DNA from 3 places in the Enterococcus sp. PLH-Efm8 genome. Region 3 is predicted to be linked to each of the others. Evidence: predicted binding sites of a transcription regulator. Region 3 holds the regulator's gene; each other region holds the start of a gene.
The links. The regulator LexA, encoded in region 3, represses DNA repair genes until DNA is damaged. The targets are predictions, from matches to a motif close to CNAACANNTGTTNG.
Positions count from the first base shown of each region.

Region 1: ruvA (Holliday junction branch migration protein RuvA) is a predicted target of LexA. The motif match lies at 3,965-3,978, and genes of this name have one in related genera.
Region 2: dinB (DNA polymerase IV) is a predicted target of LexA. The motif match lies at 2,710-2,723, and genes of this name have one in related genera.

Region 1 is NZ_CP172568.1:131,981-138,478, forward strand. It holds gene ACIFUW_RS00675 (Maf family protein) at 1-298, shown strand, start outside; gene treP (PTS system trehalose-specific EIIBC component) at 383-2,371, opposite strand; gene treR (trehalose operon repressor) at 2,594-3,307, shown strand; gene msrB (peptide-methionine (R)-S-oxide reductase MsrB) at 3,384-3,830, shown strand; gene ruvA (Holliday junction branch migration protein RuvA) at 4,000-4,602, shown strand; gene ruvB (Holliday junction branch migration DNA helicase RuvB) at 4,615-5,616, shown strand; gene ACIFUW_RS00705 (TetR/AcrR family transcriptional regulator) at 5,645-6,223, shown strand; gene ACIFUW_RS00710 (low molecular weight protein-tyrosine-phosphatase) at 6,275-6,498, shown strand, end outside.
Region 2 is NZ_CP172568.1:682,850-689,347, forward strand. It holds gene holB (DNA polymerase III subunit delta') at 1-497, shown strand, start outside; gene ACIFUW_RS03260 (PSP1 domain-containing protein) at 533-1,357, shown strand; gene ACIFUW_RS03265 (DNA replication initiation control protein YabA) at 1,350-1,697, shown strand; gene rsmI (16S rRNA (cytidine(1402)-2'-O)-methyltransferase) at 1,766-2,638, shown strand; gene dinB (DNA polymerase IV) at 2,747-3,868, shown strand; gene nrdG (anaerobic ribonucleoside-triphosphate reductase activating protein) at 3,922-4,524, opposite strand; gene nrdD (anaerobic ribonucleoside-triphosphate reductase) at 4,839-6,498, opposite strand, start outside.
Region 3 is NZ_CP172568.1:1,264,945-1,271,442, forward strand. It holds gene recJ (single-stranded-DNA-specific exonuclease RecJ) at 1-2,093, shown strand, start outside; gene ACIFUW_RS06310 (adenine phosphoribosyltransferase) at 2,107-2,619, shown strand; gene ACIFUW_RS06315 (hypothetical protein) at 2,907-3,125, opposite strand; gene lexA (transcriptional repressor LexA) at 3,304-3,927, opposite strand; gene ACIFUW_RS06325 (DUF896 family protein) at 4,074-4,325, shown strand; gene tkt (transketolase) at 4,427-6,424, shown strand.

The DNA.
Region 1 (6,498 bases), 1.1 Mb from region 3:
GGCTGAATTCATGCTGAAAAAACTAAGCGGGGAAACACATACTGTATATACAGCTGTTGTTTTAAAAACAAAGGAACGAGAAGAACGGATACTAGCAGAAGCACATGTCACTTTTTATCCTTTGACAGACGAAGAGATCAAACGCTACTTGGAGACGGGGGATTATGCGGATAAGGCAGGGGCATACGGCATCCAAAATGCTGCGAGTGTATTCGTCAAAGAAATTTCTGGAGATTATTACAGTATCGTAGGATTTCCGATTGGTGCTGTCAATCAGGCACTGAAAACATTCATTTAAACAAAAAAGCGGACTATCTGATTTTCGATTGAAAATCCATGATAGCCCGTTTTTTTTATTGAAAAGATTACTTATCTACTCTGACTAAGATTTTACTTCAGCTTTACCGACTGCTTCGCCCGGGCGAACAAGTCCTGATTGGTCAAGAGAAAGTCCTGCAACTTTTTCATTATTGGTCAAAGCAACAATAATGTCAGTTTTCTTGCCAGCTTGTTCTATTTCTGGCAAATCCATTTCAGCAATCAGGGTCTCTGGTGTGACAAGGTATCCTTCTTTCACGAATACATTGAAAGGAACACCCTTTAGTTCAACAGTATCTAATCCCATGTGAACAAGTACTTCCAGCCCCTCATTAGAAAGAATACCAATGGCATGTTTTGTTTCAAAGACACTCGTCACTTTACCGTTTACTGGTGCATAGACTTTGCCGTTTGACGGTTCGACAGCATAACCGTCACCCATCATTTTTTGTGAGAAAACTGGGTCATTTACTTCAGTTATTTCCTTGATGGTCCCTGCAGCGACTGCGAATAATGTTTCTTTTGTTGCAACTGCCGTACCAGTTGCTGAAACAGGTTCGAAAGACTGTGGCGTTGCTGTTGCGCCATTTGCTGTTTGAAGTTGTACATCAGCAGCATTTTCAGGAACAGCAGGATCAATCTTATTCAAAATTCCCTGACGTCTAAAGATGATCGTCAAGCCAAATGGAATGATGACAGCAATGATCATTGCGATGATGAAAGGTACCCATGTTTCTGCTTGGATAGCTAGTATTCCTGGCAAACCGCCTACTCCGATCGCGTTAGCTCGAACACCCATCAAGTTAGCAAACATGCCAGCTAATCCAGAGCCGACCATTGCAGCGACGAAAGGATAGACGTATTTCAAATTGATTCCGAACATAGCAGGTTCAGTTACGCCTAAGTAACAAGAAATCATTGCTGGAATCGAGATTTGTTCTTCTTTTTTATTCCCACGATGTAAGAAGATGATGGCTAAGACTGCAGAGCCTTGGGCGATATTTGATAAAGCAATCATCGGCCATAAATTCGTTGATCCGAAATCTGCAATCAGCTGCATATCGATGGCATTGGTCATATGGTGGAGACCAGTAATCACTAAAGGAGCATACAGGAATCCGAATACGGCACTAAACAACCAGCTGATAGAAGACGTCAATCCAGTATTTACGATATTTGAGATCCAGCTTCCGACTGTCCAGCCGATAGGACCTAAAATAACGTGTGCAGCTAAAACAGTTGGTAACAATGAAAACAATGGAACAAAAATCATCGAGATCGACTGAGGGATATATTTGCGGAAGAAGATTTCTAGATACGCTAACATAAACCCTGCCAGCATGGCTGGAATAACTTGCGCTTGATAACCAATCATCTGGACTTGAGCAAAACCAAAATCCCAAAATGGAATATCTGCTGCGGCTGTGGAAGCTACACTATAAGCATTTAATAATTGCGGAGAAACTAACGTAATTCCTAAAACGATTCCTAATATTTGTGTAGTACCCATCTTTTTTGCAATACTCCAAGTGATACCTACTGGAAGAAAATGGAAAATTGCTTCACCGGGTAACCACAAAAAGGCATTGACACCATTCCAAAACTTCGAGTGTTCAACGATTGTTCCACCAAGACTTTCAAACTGGATACCTTCAAGTACATTTCTGAATCCAAGGATCAATCCACCGACAATGATTGCAGGAATCAGTGGTGTAAAGATTTCTGCTAAAACGGCAATAGCACGTTGAACGGGATGAAGGTTTTGTTTTGCAGCTGCTTTTCCTTGTTCTTTGGAAACCCCTTCAACTCCAGATACTGCAACGAAGTCGTTATAAAAAGTAGAAACATCGTTTCCTATGATGACTTGGAACTGTCCTGCATTCGTGAACATCCCTTTTACGCTAGGTATATCTTCGATCGCTTTTTCGTCCGCTTTTCCTGGATCATTCAGGACAAAACGCATACGAGTCGCACAATGACTAACTGCAGCAATATTTTCTTTTCCGCCGATATCATGTAACAGCTTCTCGGCATCTGCTTGATATTTTGCCATATCAATAAACCCCTTTCTCTTAACTTGTCTATGCAAGTTGTTTCTTCATTTACTATACTTTTTTTCGGAGAGAATTGCAAGCGTTTTATTAAAAAGTACGAGAGAAAATGATATCGTTTTAAAAAGCTTAAAATAAGCTTTTCTTAAAAATAGGAACATTGAAATACAAAAAGAGCTGTAGTATAGTGAAGAAATGATGGAAGAACGAGTGAGGGAAAAAACATGAATAAGTTCAATGAAATTTTTTTAGATTTGGAACAGAAAATTTTAGCGAAAGAATATCCTCCGCATTCGCTTTTACCCAGTGAGAACCAATTGATCAAAATTTATGGTGTTTCACGAGAAACAATTAGAAAAGCGCTGAATCTTTTGACTACGGAAGGTTATATTCAAAAAAAACAAGGAAAAGGTTCGATCGTACTGGATCGGAATCGCTTCGACTTTCCTATTTCTGGATTGACTAGCTATAAAGAGCTACAGGAGACCCAACGTATTCCAAGTGAAACGATCATCCATACGTTAGAAGAAACAGAAGTGACAAAAGCATTGAACGAGATCACTGGCTGGGAGATCGGTGCGCCTGTTTGGCATTTGATACGCGAAAGAAAAATCAATGGCGAAGTAGTTATATTAGACACCGATTATCTATTAAAGGAAATCGTTCCTATTTTAACTCCAGCACAAGCACAAGGATCGATCTATGAATATTTTGAAAATGAGCTTTCTTTGACGATTGCTTACGCGCAAAAGGAGATCACAGTAGAAGAAGTAACGGAAATCATGAAAACAGCGATGGATCTTCACGATGACACTTATGCAGTAGTAGTCAGAAGCCTCGTTCATCTGGAAGATACCCGCTGTTTCGAGTATTCTGAGTCGGTTCACCGATTAGATAAATTCCGTTTCGTTGAGTTTGCCCGACGCCGAAAAGTGTAAATAGTTCAAAAGAAAGCAAATTGTTGGCATCTGTCCACTTTGGCGCTATGATAGGATCACAAAGGGGGCATTTTTAATGGATAAACCAATAAGACCAGAAAAAGAAGAACTGAAAGAAAAGTTATCACCCATGGCTTATGCAGTCACACAAGAAAATGCAACAGAACGACCATTTAGCGGGAAATATGATGATTTTTACGAAAAGGGGATCTATGTAGATATCGTCAGCGGTGAACCGTTATTCAGCTCTGCAGAAAAATATGATGCAGGTTGTGGCTGGCCATCATTCAGCAAACCAATAACGAAAAGACAAGTGCGCGAAAAAGCCGATTTTTCTCATGGCATGCATCGAATAGAAGTTCGAAGCAAAGAAGCAGATTCTCATCTCGGACATGTGTTTACCGATGGACCAGTAGATCAAGGTGGTCTACGTTACTGCATCAATTCTGCCTCACTGAAATTCATTCCATATGAAAAGATGGATGAATTAGGTTATGGGGAATTCAAATCACTTGTAGAATAATGGAAATACACAAAGAGCGGTACAATACGGGGATTTACTCGATCGTCCGCTCTTTTTTTATTCAAGCGATTGCTATTTGAAAGAAACGCTCCCTAGACTCCTTTTTTCACAAGGTGAAATGTGCTACAATAAAGGGAACGTATGTGTGCAAAAGAAAGAGGACTAGAATATGTATGAATATCTGACAGGTGTGGTTACCTTTATCAACCCCTATTACATAGTAGTAGAAACCAATGGTATCGGCTACCAGATCGCACTAGGAAATCCTTACCGCTACAGTAGCAAACTAAATCAAAAAATAAAAATTTATGTCCATCAGGTAATACGTGAAGATGCGCATCTTCTGTATGGATTTGATTCGCTAGAAGAAAAGCAACTGTTTTTGCGATTAGTAAGTGTTTCAGGAATCGGTCCGAAAAGTGCCCTTGCAATCATGGCAAGCGAAGACCACTCCGGTTTGATTCAAGCAGTAGAATCCAGTGATGTCACTTATTTGACGAAATTTCCAGGAGTAGGGAAAAAGACAGCACAACAAATGATCTTGGATCTAAAAGGAAAATTCGGTGAGCTGAGTATCGATACACCTTTTAGTCTATTTGATGAAGCAAACACAAAAGACGCTACAGCTCTATCTGAAGCAATGGAAGCTCTCTCGGCTCTTGGTTACAGTGATCGAGAAATCAAACGTGTAGAAAAACAATTAAAAGAAGTAGATAATCAGACAACGGATGAGTATCTACGCCAAGCACTCAAGCTAATGATGAAAAAATAAGGAGGAGACCAAATGACAGATGAATACTTGTTATCACCAGAATCTGGCGAAAATGAACTGAGTTTGGAAAAATCTCTTCGACCACAGCTGCTTTCTCAATATATCGGACAGAGAAAAGTCAAACAAGAACTTCAGATTTACATCGAAGCTGCCAGAAATCGGGAAGAACCTTTAGATCATGTTCTGTTGTACGGGCCTCCTGGATTAGGAAAAACGACGATGGCCATGGTCATTGCTAATGAGATGACCGTAAATATTCGTACGACGAGTGGCCCTGCTATCGAACGTCCGGGTGACTTAGTAGCAATCTTGAATGAACTGGAAGCAGGGGATGTCCTGTTTATCGATGAGATCCATCGATTACCTAGAGTGGTAGAAGAGATGCTTTATTCAGCTATGGAAGATTTCTATGTAGATATCATGGTAGGACAAGGGCCAACCGCACATCCGGTTCATTTCCCTCTTCCTCCCTTTACTTTGATTGGCGCGACGACACGGGCAGGTATGCTTTCTGCACCTTTACGAGATCGATTTGGCATCATTTCTCATATGGAATATTATGACGAACAGGATCTGCAGGAGATCGTTTTACGTTCTTCGGATATTTTTCAAACAGAGATCATTGAAGAAGGGGCATTGGAAATTGCTCGCCGATCACGAGGAACGCCTAGAATCGCTAATCGCTTGCTCAAACGGGTTCGTGATTTTGCGCAAGTCCAAGGAGACGGGAAAATCGATCGTCCTATAGCGGATCAGGCACTTACTTTGCTACAGGTCGATCAGGCTGGATTGGATTATGTTGACCAGAAATTGTTGCGAACAATGATCGAGTTATATGGCGGCGGACCAGTAGGGTTAAGTACGCTTTCAGTAAACATAGGAGAAGAGCGTGAGACGGTAGAAGATATGTATGAACCGTATCTGATCCAAAAAGGATTTTTAAAGCGTACACCTAGAGGGCGAATTGCTACTGCTTATGCCTATGAACATTTTGGTTACGACTATCATATATGATTTTTGCTTTTAGATTGGAGGAAAATGAATGAGTGATACAACACGTACGAAACAATTGATCAAAAACGTATTGATTGATTTGTGCCAAACGCAATCTTTTCGAAAAATCAGCGTCCAAAAAATCGCAAACGAAGCAAAAATCAATCGACAAACATTTTATTATCATTTTACAGATAAATACGATTTGCTTCGTTGGGTCTATTGTGAGGATGCATTGCATTATTTAGATCCACAATGTCTTTCACTTGATAATTGGGAAGAGCAAGCATTGAAAATGCTGAAAGCAATTGCTGAGAAGAAAGAATTTTATGCAAATACTGTGCTTTCTGACCCAGAAATTTTACAAAAAGAGTTTTCTCAACTGATCCAAAAATCATTTATCAAGATTTTTGAACAAATGGATGAAGAAAGACAACTTTCTGCAAGAGACAAACTATTTTATGCTCGTTTTTTTTCTTACGGTTGCAGTGGTGTATTAGTCAATTGGATCACGAATGAATATGAAGAAACACCGATGGAAATCGCTATGCAGCTTTTCCGTTTAGCCAAGGATACGGAATTATATTCTTATCGTCTTTATGCAAAAGAAGAGTTGGAAGAACAGTAATAGAAAAATTTTTTGTTGGAAAAGCAATAATCGCTAAAAGGAGATGGGGAAATGACAAAAATTTTATTTGTTTGTTTGGGAAATATTTGCCGTTCACCGATGGCAGAAGGCTTGCTGAGAAAACGAATAGCATTAGAAGGAAGGGAAGCAGAATTTTTTGTGGATTCTGCTGCTACAAGCACGTATGAAGTTGGAAAGACACCGCACCCTGGAACGAAAAAAATATTAAACCAAGAAAAAGTAGATATGACGAATATGGTTGCTCGGCAAATCAC
Region 2 (6,498 bases), 580 kb from region 3:
ATGCAGTAGGAAGAATTCTCCCTACTATTCAATCTCGTTGTCAAGTTCTGCATTTTCAAGAACTTTCGAAAGAAGCACTGATCCATCGATTGCAAGAAGAGCAGATTCCATTGGAAAAAGCAAAACTTTTGGCTTTCTTAACAAACAGTTTAGGAAAAGCAGTTGAAATCTCTCAAGATGAATGGTTTAATGATGCTAAGGACTTGATTTATCAATGGTTCGTTTACTTGCAAAAGCAAGATACTCAAGCCTTTATCTATGTCCAAAAAAAATTGGTAAAATCATTTAAAGAAAAAACACAACAGTTTACAGGATTATCTGTCTTGATGTTTTATTATCAGGAAGCACAGCGTCAAGCAGTAGCAAACGGCGAATATGGCAAAGTGAAACAGATAAACCAGATAATTGAACGGATATTGATCGCAGAGCAGAAACTACGCAGCAATGTCAGTTTTCAGGCTGTTGCGGAACAGTTCGTTTTGCATACGATTTTTTAGCTTGCCGCAAAGGATGATGATCAAGGAGGATGGAAATGGTAGAAGTAGTAGGTGTCCGATATAGAGATGCAGGTCATATCTATTATTTTGCACCAGGAGACTCTGAATATGTTTATAGTGACAAGGTATTAGTCGAATCTCAGCAATCCTTACATATTGCTACTGTTGTCCTTCCTAAAAAAGAGATTGATCCCAATGACCTTCCTGAAGCTATCCGTCCGATCTTGCATAAAGCGTCACAAGCTGAATTAGAAAAAGACAAAAAAAACAAAAAAGATGCTTATGATGCATTGAAAATCGCAAAAGAAAAAGTGCAGTTGCGTGAGTTGGAAATGAAAATGGTCAAAGCCGAATACACATTTGATCGAAATAAATTGATTTTTTCTTTCACAGCGGACGGGCGAATTGACTTTAGAGAATTGGTAAAAGATCTGGCCGCTGTATTTCGTACTCGTATTGAGCTTCGACAAATTGGTGTCCGCGATGAAGCAAAGATAATAGGCGGAATTGGTCCATGTGGGCGTCCATTATGCTGTTCTTCTTTTTTAGGCGATTTCGTGCCTGTATCAATCAAAATGGCAAAAGATCAAAGTTTATCTTTGAATCCAACAAAAATTTCCGGTTTATGCGGACGCTTGATGTGCTGTCTGCAATATGAGAGCGAAGAATACGAGACAGCGAAAAAAGAACTCCCTGACTTTGGAAAAGTAATTGCTACACCTGATGGTAAAGGGAAAGTCGTAGGGTTGAATCTGCTTAGCCGTATCGTTAGTATTCGGCTGACTGGACGGGAAAATCCTGTCGAATATGAATGGGATGAATTGAAAGAATTTATCCAAGTAGGTGAGATGAATGGATAAGAGATCATTATACGACGGATTGAATCAATTAGAATCAGAGTTGAGAAATACATTAACAGAACTTGTTGAAATGAAGCATGCTTTGCATGAGATCGTAGAAAAAAATACAACTTTGGAGATGGAAAATCAACGTCTGCGGGAACACCTGCGGGAATTGAACCAAGTTGCACAAGCTCCAGCTGAAAATGTGAAGCAGGAACTTTCTAAGTCTCGTATGAATCTTGAAAAAATTTATGAAGAAGGATTCCATGTCTGCTACGATTTATATGGATCAAGAAGGGACAATGACGAGCCTTGTGCGTTTTGTCTAGAAGTGATCTATCGCGAAAGCGGTCGATGACCAATAACAAGAGGAGACTGGAGCGGAGAAATACTGCTCCAGTCTTTTTATTAAGGAGATTGTGACAGATGTATAATCAAAAAAGTTTCAAGGGAAATCCGGTATATGGGGATTTATATCTTGTACCGACGCCAATTGGAAATTTAGAAGATATGAGCTACAGAAGTGTTCGTATGCTGCAAGAATCCGATCTTATCGCAAGTGAGGATACGCGTAATACACAAAAGTTATTGAATCATTTTGAAATCCATACACCCCAAAAAAGTTTACATGAACATAATTATAAAGAACGTGTCCCTCAATTGATTGCTTTGTTAAAAGAAGGAAAAACGATTGCTCAAGTCAGTGACGCAGGAATGCCTTCCATCAGCGATCCTGGACATGAGCTAGTTTTAGCCTGCATAAAAGAAGGGATTTCTGTGATCTCTATCCCAGGACCTACAGCTGGGATGACGGCTTTGATTGCTTCAGGGCTAGTGCCTCAACCATTTTTATTTTATGGCTTCCTTCCACGTAAGAAAAAAGAACAGAAAGAAACATTGAAAAAGCTAAAAGAACAGACAGTTACGCTGATTTTTTATGAGTCACCTTATCGGATCACTGCTACATTGACGAATTTCTTAGAAATTTTTGGAAATCGCCAAGTCGTTTTGTGTCGGGAATTGACAAAGGTCCATGAAGAATACCTTAGAGGAAGTACGGAAGAGCTACTCGCTTATATCGAAGAACATCCAGTAAAGGGTGAATGTTGTCTGCTTGTAGAAGGGAATTTGTTCGAAATGCCAGTGACGGAAGTTGATGAAGAGTTGGGAACGTTAAAGGAACAAGTAGAAGCAAAGATCGCTTCAGGCGAAAAACCAAATGCTGCTATCAAAGCAGTAGCGCTGAAAAATGGGCTGAAAAAACAAGAAGTCTACCGTCAGTACCATGAATTAGACTGAGATAGTATAAGTTGTCTATAATGAAAGACTAATGAGGAAATCAGCTACTAACTTTTCAAATCTCTTGAACGCGAACGAATGTTCTTGTATAATGAATAAGAGGTGAGGATGATGGAGCTGCAATTTCCTTTACATAATGATACATCAAGAAAAATCATTCATATTGATATGGATGCTTTTTTCGCTTCGGTTGAAGAACGAGATCATCCTGAGTTTCGCGGACATCCATTAGTAATTGCCAGACACCCCAGTGACACTGGTGGGCGTGGAGTAGTGACTACAGCAAATTATGAAGCAAGAAAATTCGGAATTCATTCAGCAATGAGTGCACAAAAAGCGTATGAGCTTTGTCCGCAAGCCATCTTTAAGCCTGGCGACCATCATAAATACAGCGATATTTCCAAACAAGTACGGGAAGTATTCTATCGTTATACAGATATTGTGGAACCAGTTAGTATCGATGAAGCGTATCTTGATGTGACCGAAAATAAAATCAATTGCAAGTCAGCCATCAAAATCGCCCGAATGATCCAAGCAGATATTTGGGAGAGTGTCCAGCTAACATGTTCTGCGGGAGTAAGTTACAATAAGTTTTTGGCCAAATTAGCATCAGACTATCAAAAACCTAGAGGAATCACGGTAGTTGCCCCTCAAGACGCTGTGCCATTTTTAAAAGCTTTGCCAATTGAAAAATTTCATGGGGTAGGGAAGAAAACTGTACCTAGAATGCATGAGCTAGGGATTTATACAGGAAAAGACCTATATGAATGCACAGAAATGATGTTGATTCGAAATTTTGGAAAAATGGGCTATTCTCTTTATCGTAAAGTCAGAGGAATCCATGATTCTCCAGTAAACGTTACAAGAGAGCGAAAATCTGTGGGAAAAGAGCATACTTATGGGCAGCCGTTGCAAACGGAAGAAGCAGTGCTGACTCAGTTGCGCCAACTAGCTGAAAAAGTAGAAGAAGCACTGAGAAGAGTCCAAAAACATGGGAAAACAGTAGTTTTGAAGGTCAGGTACACGGACTATTCTACTGTGACCAAAAGAGTGACATTGCCAGAATATATCTATAAAAAAGAAGCACTCTTTTATCAAGCAAGCCTTATATGGGAGGAAATCTTGGGAGTAGAAAAAGGAATCCGATTGTTAGGGATTACTTTGACGAATCTGGACCCGATGACTTATGAAAACATCGTCCTTCCATTATGGGAAAATCAAGAAATATAAAAACAGCTTTGAGAGTTGAAACCGGAAATCCGTTTTCTCTCCCAAAGCTGTTTTTATATCAAGTCTTGCTTTTTGATTTGTTCATAGGTTTCTGTTGCATCCGTACATTTTTCCCAAATCACAACTTGATTGGATTCTAAAGATTTTTGGACGTCAATGATCCGCTGGTTGCTACTTCCGCGAAATTGTAGTTTTAGGTCACGTTTGCTTAATTCAAAGCGTCCGTCAACAAGGATATCGATTTGCGAAAGGAGTTCTAATTTATCTTCTGAATCTTGTAGCAATTCATCAAAGGTATAGCCTGTCCATGACCAGATATCTTTTGTCGTACCGAACTCTTTTCGGATACGTCGTACGACTTGCAGACAAACATCTGTATTCAAAAAAGGTTCGCCACCAAGTAAAGTTAATCCTTGCACGTAATCGTTGCGCAAGTCAGCGATGATTTGTTCTTCTAATTCAGGTGTGAATGGTTTGCCATATCGGAAATTTTGTGCAGCTTTGTTGAAGCAGCCTTCGCAGGCAAATAAGCAGCCACTAACGTAAAGACTGTTGCGGACACCTTCACCATCGACAAAATTAAACGGTTTGTAGTCAGCAATATAGTTTTGGCTGTAGTCTTTTGCTAACCATTCTTTTGGTTTTGGATTTCTCATAAAAAAACTTCTTTCATTTAAGGTTCAAAGATATAGCTATTGAAGATAAAATCTACTCGACCACATAAATAAGAACAAACTGACCTAAATCCATTGTTCAAGAAAGCTTGTTCTTATTTTGATAGAGGGCGTTCAAAGATACAAAGCCATCGAAAGAGGGTGGTGAAAAAAGACTTGTCATAGCCTCTTATTCTGAATAAACGGTGTTCAAAAGCTTGCATCTGCAGTAATAAGCCCAACTAAACGAAAAATATGAGGAACTATTTTTGTTTAGCTATTCTTATTACTTGATGCAGGACAGCTTTTTCACAACCTCATTTCATGTGTTTCACACGTGAGGAAATTTCTTTATGGCGGCCATGTACCATCGGACGAGCTTGCGGATTTCCTAAATAGCCACAAGTACGTTTGACTACATCACATGTTTTTGGATCATGATTTCCACATTCTGGACATTCGAACCCTCGTTCTGTCGGTTTGAAATCACCTTCGAAACCACATTGATAGCAATGATCGATTGGCGTATTCGTACCAAGATACCCGATTTTGTCATATGCAAAATCCCATACAGCTTCTAAAGCTTTCGGATTTTGTTGGAGCATAGGGTATTCACAGTAGTGGATGAATCCACCTGAACAATATTTTGGATAATCCTTCTCAAATTCCAATTTTTCAAATGGCGTTGGGTTTTTACGCACATCATAGTGGAAACTGTTTGTATAATATTCTTTATCTGTGATATTTTCGATGATGCCGAATTTTTCTGTATCCAAACGGCAGAAACGGTCAGTTAGACTTTCACTTGGAGTTGAATAGACACTGAAATGATAACCATATTCATCCCCCCATGCATCTGCATTAGCTTTTAATTCTTTGACGATATCAAGTGTGAAAGCTTTTGCTTCTGGGTTTGTTTCCCATTCGCCACCGAAGAAAGCTGAAGCAACTTCATACAATCCAATGTAGCCTAACGATACAGTAGCTCGACGGTTTTTGAATAATTCATTGACAGAATCGGTACGTGAAAGACGTTTCCCGAAAGCACCATACATATATAAAATTGGCGCATTTGCTGGAATGGCTTCTTTACAACGTTCTACACGATAGAGAAGCGCATCTTTCATGATTTCTAAGCGGTCAGACAGTAACTGCCAGAATTTATTCTGATCTCCTTTTGATTCGATCGCGATTCTTGGCAAATTCAATGTAACAACACCTAAATTCATTCGTCCGACATTTACTTCTTGACCATTTTCGTCTTTCCACCCTTGCAAGAATGAACGACAGCCCATAGGTACTTTGAAACTTCCAGTTAATTCAACGATTTTATCGTAATTCAGAATATCAGGATACATTCTTTTCGTTGCACATTCCAATGCTAGTTGTTTGATGTCGTAATTAGGATCTTCAGGGTTTAAGTTCACACCTTTTTTCAAAGTGAAGATCAGTTTAGGGAAGATAGCTGTCCGCTTTTCACTCCCTAATCCATTGATTCGAATCTGTAAAATTGCTTTTTGAATTTCTCTTTCAAACCAGTTTTCTCCTAGTCCAAATCCTAATGAAGTGAAAGGAGTTTGTCCATTTGAAGTAAATAAGGTATTGATTTCATATTCCAAACTTTGCATAGCATCGAAGATATCTTTTTTGGTTTTTGCTTTTGCATATTCTTTTTGGCGTTCTGGCGAATCGATCCATTCTTCCGCGTCTTTTAGATGTTTTTTATAGTTCAATTCTGCAAAAGGAGCAAGCAATTCATCTGTTCGGTCGGCAGAACAGCCACCATATTGACTTGACGCTACATTGGCAATAATCTGTGAGATTTGTGCTGTGGCGGTCTGGATAGATTTTGGCGATTCGACTTCGGCATTGCCGATTTTGAACCCATTGTTCAGCATGCCTTTGAAATCAATCAAGCAGCAATTCGTCATCGGTGTATAAGGATGATAATCCAAATCATGGTAATGGATATCGCCT
Region 3 (6,498 bases):
AAGCAATCAGCCGAATCCAAGAAGCTGTAATCAGTGGAGAAAAAATCCTCGTTTACGGTGATTATGACGCAGATGGGATCACCAGTGCAACGGTAATGAAAGAAACACTGGAATTACTTGGTGCAGAAGTAGAAGTATTCCTGCCAAATCGATTTGAGCATGGGTATGGACCAAACCAATCTGTATACCAAGAAAAGATCGAAGAAGGAATCCAGTTGATCATCACTGTTGATAACGGGGTAGCAGGAAATGATGCGGTAGCATACGCTCAGCAAGCTGGTGTAGACGTGATCATTACAGATCATCACGAACTACCTGAGAATTTACCAGACGCTTATGCGATTGTTCACCCTCGTCATCCAGCGGGGCACTATCCATTTCCAGATTTGGCAGGAGTCGGAGTAGCATTCAAAGTAGCTTCTGCATTATTGGAAGAACCGCCTGTAGAATTTTTGGATTTAGTAGCGATAGGAACGATCGCCGATTTAGTTTCATTGACTGATGAGAATCGAATCCTTGTTTCATTAGGAATCAATGCCATTCATCATTCAGAACGGATAGGACTTCAGGCGCTATTTGAAGAAAGCGGCGTAAAAATGAGGGACGCAGACGAAACAACGATCGGTTTTTCGATTGCTCCCAGACTAAATGCAATCGGTCGGATGGGCGATCCACGTCCTGCCGTCTCGTTACTTGCGACGTTTGATGAAGAGGAAGCATCCGTTCAAGCAAAAAAATTGAATGAGATCAATGAAGAAAGAAAAGCAATCGTAGAGCAGATAACACAAGAAGCATTAGCGATGGTCAATAAGGAGAATCATATCCATCTATTGGTAAACCGAGGATGGCATGAAGGCGTTTTGGGCATTGTTGCTGGGAAAATAATGAATGAAACGGGTAAACCAACGCTTGTCCTTACTTTAAAAGAAGATGGATCAGCTAAAGGATCTGGACGTAGTATTGAAGCCTTGAATCTTTTTGAAATGCTTGACCAGATGCGAGATTTATTTACTTACTTCGGAGGACATCATGCAGCAGTCGGTTTAACGATGCCAAGTGAAAATGTCACTATACTACAGGAGAAGATGAACCAATATATAGTCGATCATCAAATTGACTTGATGAGAGGGCCTGAGTTGAGAATTGATGAAGTATTGCTGCCAAATGAAGTAACAGTAGAGCGAATTGATGAGCTGAAACTATTGGCGCCATTTGGTACGGATAATCCTTTGCCTCAGTTTTTATTTCGACAAGTCCAAGCAGAAAATATCAAAAGAATCGGAGCAAACCAACAGCATCTGAAATTTGTCCTTTCCAATGCATCGAGTCAGCTTGATGCGGTCGCTTTTGGTTTTGGTACTCAAGAAGAAGAACTGCTGAATAATCAGGTAGATGTGGTAGGAAAGCTTTCGATCAATGAATGGAACGGGCGTAAGAAACCGCAGCTGATGGTATCTGATTTTTCTGTGGGTGGTCTGCAAGTATTTGATTGGCGGGCAAAACGTTTCCGTGAACAGAGCCGAACGTCGGAAGGTAGCCTTTATTTAGCATTTGATTCTTCTACGTTGAAATTCGTGCCTGAGATTATCCAGGAAGCTGCGATTGTTTTCGAAGGACTAGATTCTGTAAAGGCAATAATTGAAAAAAGAAAACCGAACTCTCTAGTTATTATGGATTGTCCAGATGATTTAGCGGATCTGAAAGAAGTTTTTCGGTCTTATTCATTCAATCGTGTTTATCTGATGGGGATTTCGCCTGATGAGGCCTATTTGAATGGGGTAGGCACAAGAGAACAGTACGCAAAATTGTTTAAACTGATCCATTCTCAAGAACGAATTGATATACGTCATAAAATAAAAGCAATAGCTCAATATTTGCGTATCCCTGAAAAATTATTAATTTTTATGATACAGGTGTTTTTTGAATTGAAATTTGTTACAATAGAGAACGGTGTTTTACAAAAAGTCGCTAGCCCAGAAAGTCATCCTTTGACTGAGAGCAGATTATACCAGCGGCGGCTCAATAAAATCAAAGTTGAGGAATTTTTGCTTTTGAGCGATATTCCTACCATAAAGAAATGGTTAACAACCTAGGAGGAAACAAAGAGTGGATTTAAAAGATTATATTGCCAGTATTCCCGACTATCCGTCAAAAGGAATTGTGTTTCGAGATATTTCCCCACTGATGGCAGATGGTGACGCTTATCGGGAAGCTACGAAGCAAATCGTAAATTATGCAAAAGAAAAACGAATTGATATGGTAGTTGGGCCAGAAGCCCGTGGATTCATCGTAGGATGTCCTGTTGCTTATGAGTTAGGAGTCGGTTTTGCCCCAGTCCGCAAAAAAGGGAAGTTACCTCGAGAAACCATCGAAGTGACTTATGGATTAGAATATGGAACAGATACATTGACATTGCATAAGGATGCCATTAAACCAGGTCAACGTGTGCTGATTTGTGACGATTTGCTAGCTACTGGAGGAACAATCAAAGCGACGATCGAACTGATCGAACAATTAGGCGGTGTAGTCGTAGGCTGCGCATTTTTGATCGAATTGATGGATCTCCATGGACGCGACAAAATCAAAGGATATGACATCATTACATTAATGGAATATTAAGCAGAAAAAAGAAGCTATTCTTGATGTTATTCTTAAAGAAGCGATTTTAAAGCGACCCTCAAAAGTCAGATTCTCTATCTGACTTTTGAGGGTCGCTATTTTTTTATAAATGGAAACAAGCAAAGACCAGTAGAAGTTTAAAAAATCACTTTTTCCGCAATTTGACTTAATACCGAAAAACTGGCTTTAGAACACCGTTTATTCGAAAAAAGGATGTGACCGATTTTTGTCACACCCCCGTAAAAGTTTAACTTCTTGTCTTTTGAATAATTAGCAGTCAATCCTTATTATGATTGCCTGGATCTGTAGTAGGGCTCATGATAGAAATGATCTTCATGAATTCTGCGCCGCTCAGATTGACGGTACTTCTTTTCATCCCACAACATGAACCACAAAGTAAATAACGGAACAAACACAAGTAAAGCTGGACGTATGCCGAAATTACCAATAATAATACCTAAAAACAAAACAGTTAATACTAAGCCAAGACGTCTCATTGATTTCATGAATTCTCACCTCGTTAATTTATGCGAACAATTGTTCGTATATTTAGTATACGAATATTTGTTCGGTTTGTAAAGAGGGAAGTGATAAAAATTTGAAAGAAGAAGAACCCGGGCGAAAAAAGAGTTTGAGACCATCGTCTCAAACTCTTTTTAAAAAGTTTTCTTTTATTAGTAGCAATTAATAGATATGACTACGATAAAGTCCTACTACTCGTCCTAATATAGATACTTGATCTAAGATGATTGGTTCGAGCAAGTCGTTTTCAGGCTGCAGACGGAAAAAGTTTTTTTCTTTATAGAATCGTTTGCAAGTCGCTTCGTCCTCGGCAGTCATTGCAATGACAATATCGCCATTTTGAGCAGTTTCTTGCTTCCGAACGATCACGTTGTCACCATCCAAGATCCCAGCATTGATCATACTATCTCCACGAATTGTCAGCATAAAGAGACTGCCTTCTTCGGAAGAAAGATTAGGAGGGATTGGAAAGAAGTCTGAAGCATCCTCTACTGCTAAAATGGGTTCTCCAGCTGTTACGACGCCAAGTACTGGAATAGTTGTTGGACGAATCCCAATCTTTTCTAAACCTTGTTTTGTCAACTCGATTGCACGAGGTTTCGTCGGATCTCTTTGGATAAACCCTTTTTTTTCAAGCCGTGCAAGATGACCGTGAACAGTAGAAGTAGAAGAAAGCTGAACAGCTTCCCCGATTTCACGGACAGTCGGCGGGTATCCTTTTTGGGTTACTTGTTCATGGATATATCGTAAGACTTCGATTTGTCTTGATTCAGTTTGTCGGGCCACAAGGTACACCTTCTTTCACTTGATAAATAAATAGTACCATATAAAAAGCGCTAAATCAAACGAATGTTCGTATTTTATTTAGTTTATCTAGTTGTTTTTTTTTCAGTTTTTATATAATATGAAGGAGAGTAAAAGGAGGGCTGAGCATGCTGTCACCTGAAAAAATAGAGAGGATCAATGAACTTGCACGTAAAAAGAAGGAAAATGGTCTCTCAAAAGCCGAAGAACAAGAACAAATCAACTTACGCAAAGAGTATTTGGAAGCTTTTCGTTCCGGTATGCGTCATCATATCGAAGGAATGAAAGTCGTCGATCCTGAGGGCAATGACGTGACCCCGGAAAAATTAAAAGAAATCCAAAAGAAAAAAGGCTTACACAACCGAAATGACAACTTTTAGTAAAAAATACTGAAAAAGATTGCTTTTTCGTGTGACATCTTATAGAATGAAAGTGTAAGAAATAAAGGTAAAAAAAACCTAAATTAATAGGAGGGGTTATTTTGTTTGACAAAATTGACCAACTTGGCGTTAACACAATTCGTACATTAAGTATTGAAGCAGTCCAAAAAGCAAACTCAGGACATCCTGGATTGCCGATGGGCGCAGCACCTATGGCATATGCGTTATGGACAAAACACCTGAAAGTAAATCCAACGACATCAAAAAACTGGGCTGACCGCGACCGTTTCGTTCTTTCGGCAGGACATGGGTCAGCAATGTTGTATAGCTTGCTTCATTTAGCTGGCTATCAAGTGACAATCGATGATTTGAAACAATTCCGTCAATGGGATTCTAAAACACCAGGACATCCTGAAGTACATCACACAGATGGTGTAGAAGCCACTACAGGGCCATTAGGACAAGGGATTGCAATGGCTGTCGGTATGGCAATGGCAGAAGCGCACCTTGCAGCAACGTATAACAAAGAAAACTTTAATGTGATGGATCACTATACGTATGCAATATGCGGTGACGGAGACTTGATGGAAGGGGTATCTCAAGAAGCAAGTTCGATGGCAGGTCATATGAAACTAGGGAAATTGATCGTTTTATACGATTCAAACGATATTTCACTAGACGGTCCAACTTCAAAAGCTTTCACAGAAAACGTTGGTGCTCGCTATGAAGCATATGGCTGGCAACATATCTTAGTGAAAGACGGAAATGACCTAGAAGCAATCTCTAAAGCGATTGAAGAAGCAAAAGCTGAAACAGACAAACCAACATTGATCGAAGTAAAAACAGTCATCGGCTATGGTGCTCCTAAAGAAGGAACATCTGCTGTTCATGGTGCTCCTATTGGTGAAGATGGCATCAAGATGGCTAAAGAAGTTTATGGTTGGGAGTATCCAGATTTCACTGTTCCAGAAGAAGTAGCTGCCCGCTTCCATCAAACGATGATAGAAGAAGGACAAAAAGCTGAAGATGCATGGAATGAAATGTTTGCCAATTATAAAAAAGCTTATCCTGAATTAGCACAACAATTTGAAGATGCTTTTGATGGCAAACTACCAGAAAACTGGGATGCAGAATTGCCAACTTATGAAGTTGGAAGCAGTCAAGCAAGCCGTGTTTCAAGTAAAGAAGTCATCCAAGAATTATCGAAAGCTATACCAAGCTTCTGGGGTGGTTCAGCGGACTTGTCAGGTTCCAATAATACAATGGTGGCTGCAGATAAAGATTTCACTCCTGAACATTATGAAGGACGCAACATCTGGTTCGGTGTCCGCGAATTTGCAATGGCTTCGGCTATGAATGGTATCCAACTTCATGGCGGAACTCGTATCTACGGTGGAACATTCTTTGTCTTTGTCGATTATCTAAGACCAGCAGTTCGTTTAGCAGCAATCCAACATACTCCTGTTGTTTACGTCTTAACACATGACTCGGTTGCTGTCGGAGAAGACGGACCAACGCACGAACCGATTGAACAACTAGCATCTGTTCGCTGCATGCCTGGTGTTCAAGTGATTCGTCCGGCAGACGGAAATGAAACACGTGCTGCTTGGAAAGTAGCGATGGAGACAACAGATGCGCCTACTATCCTTGTATTGAGTCGTCAAAACCTTCCAGTATTGCCTTCTACAAAAGAAGTAGCAGATGAAATGGTGAAAAAAGGCGCGTATGTTCTTTCTCCATCACAAGGAGAAACACCAGAAGGTATTTTGATTGCAACAGGTTCTGAAGTTGATTTGGCTGTGAAAGCTCAAAAAGAATTGGCTGAAAAAGGCAAAGATGTTTCTGTTGTTTCTATGCCAAGCTTTGACCTCTTTGAAAAACAATCTTCTGAATATAAAGAAAGTGTACTTCCTAAATCAGTGAAGAAACGTGTGGCTATCGAAGCTGCTGCATCATTTGGTTGGGAACGCTACGTAGGAACAGAGGGCGCAACGATTACAATCGATCATTTCGGTGCATCTGCCCCTGGCACTAAAATTTTAGAAGAATTTGGATTTACAGTAGAAAATGTCGTGAATACGTACAATCAACTATCATAGATCCAAGCAATTGTTTGACTGATAAGAACAGCTGTCTGCAAGTTGGAGACAGCTGTTCTTTATGTGTTAGAAGA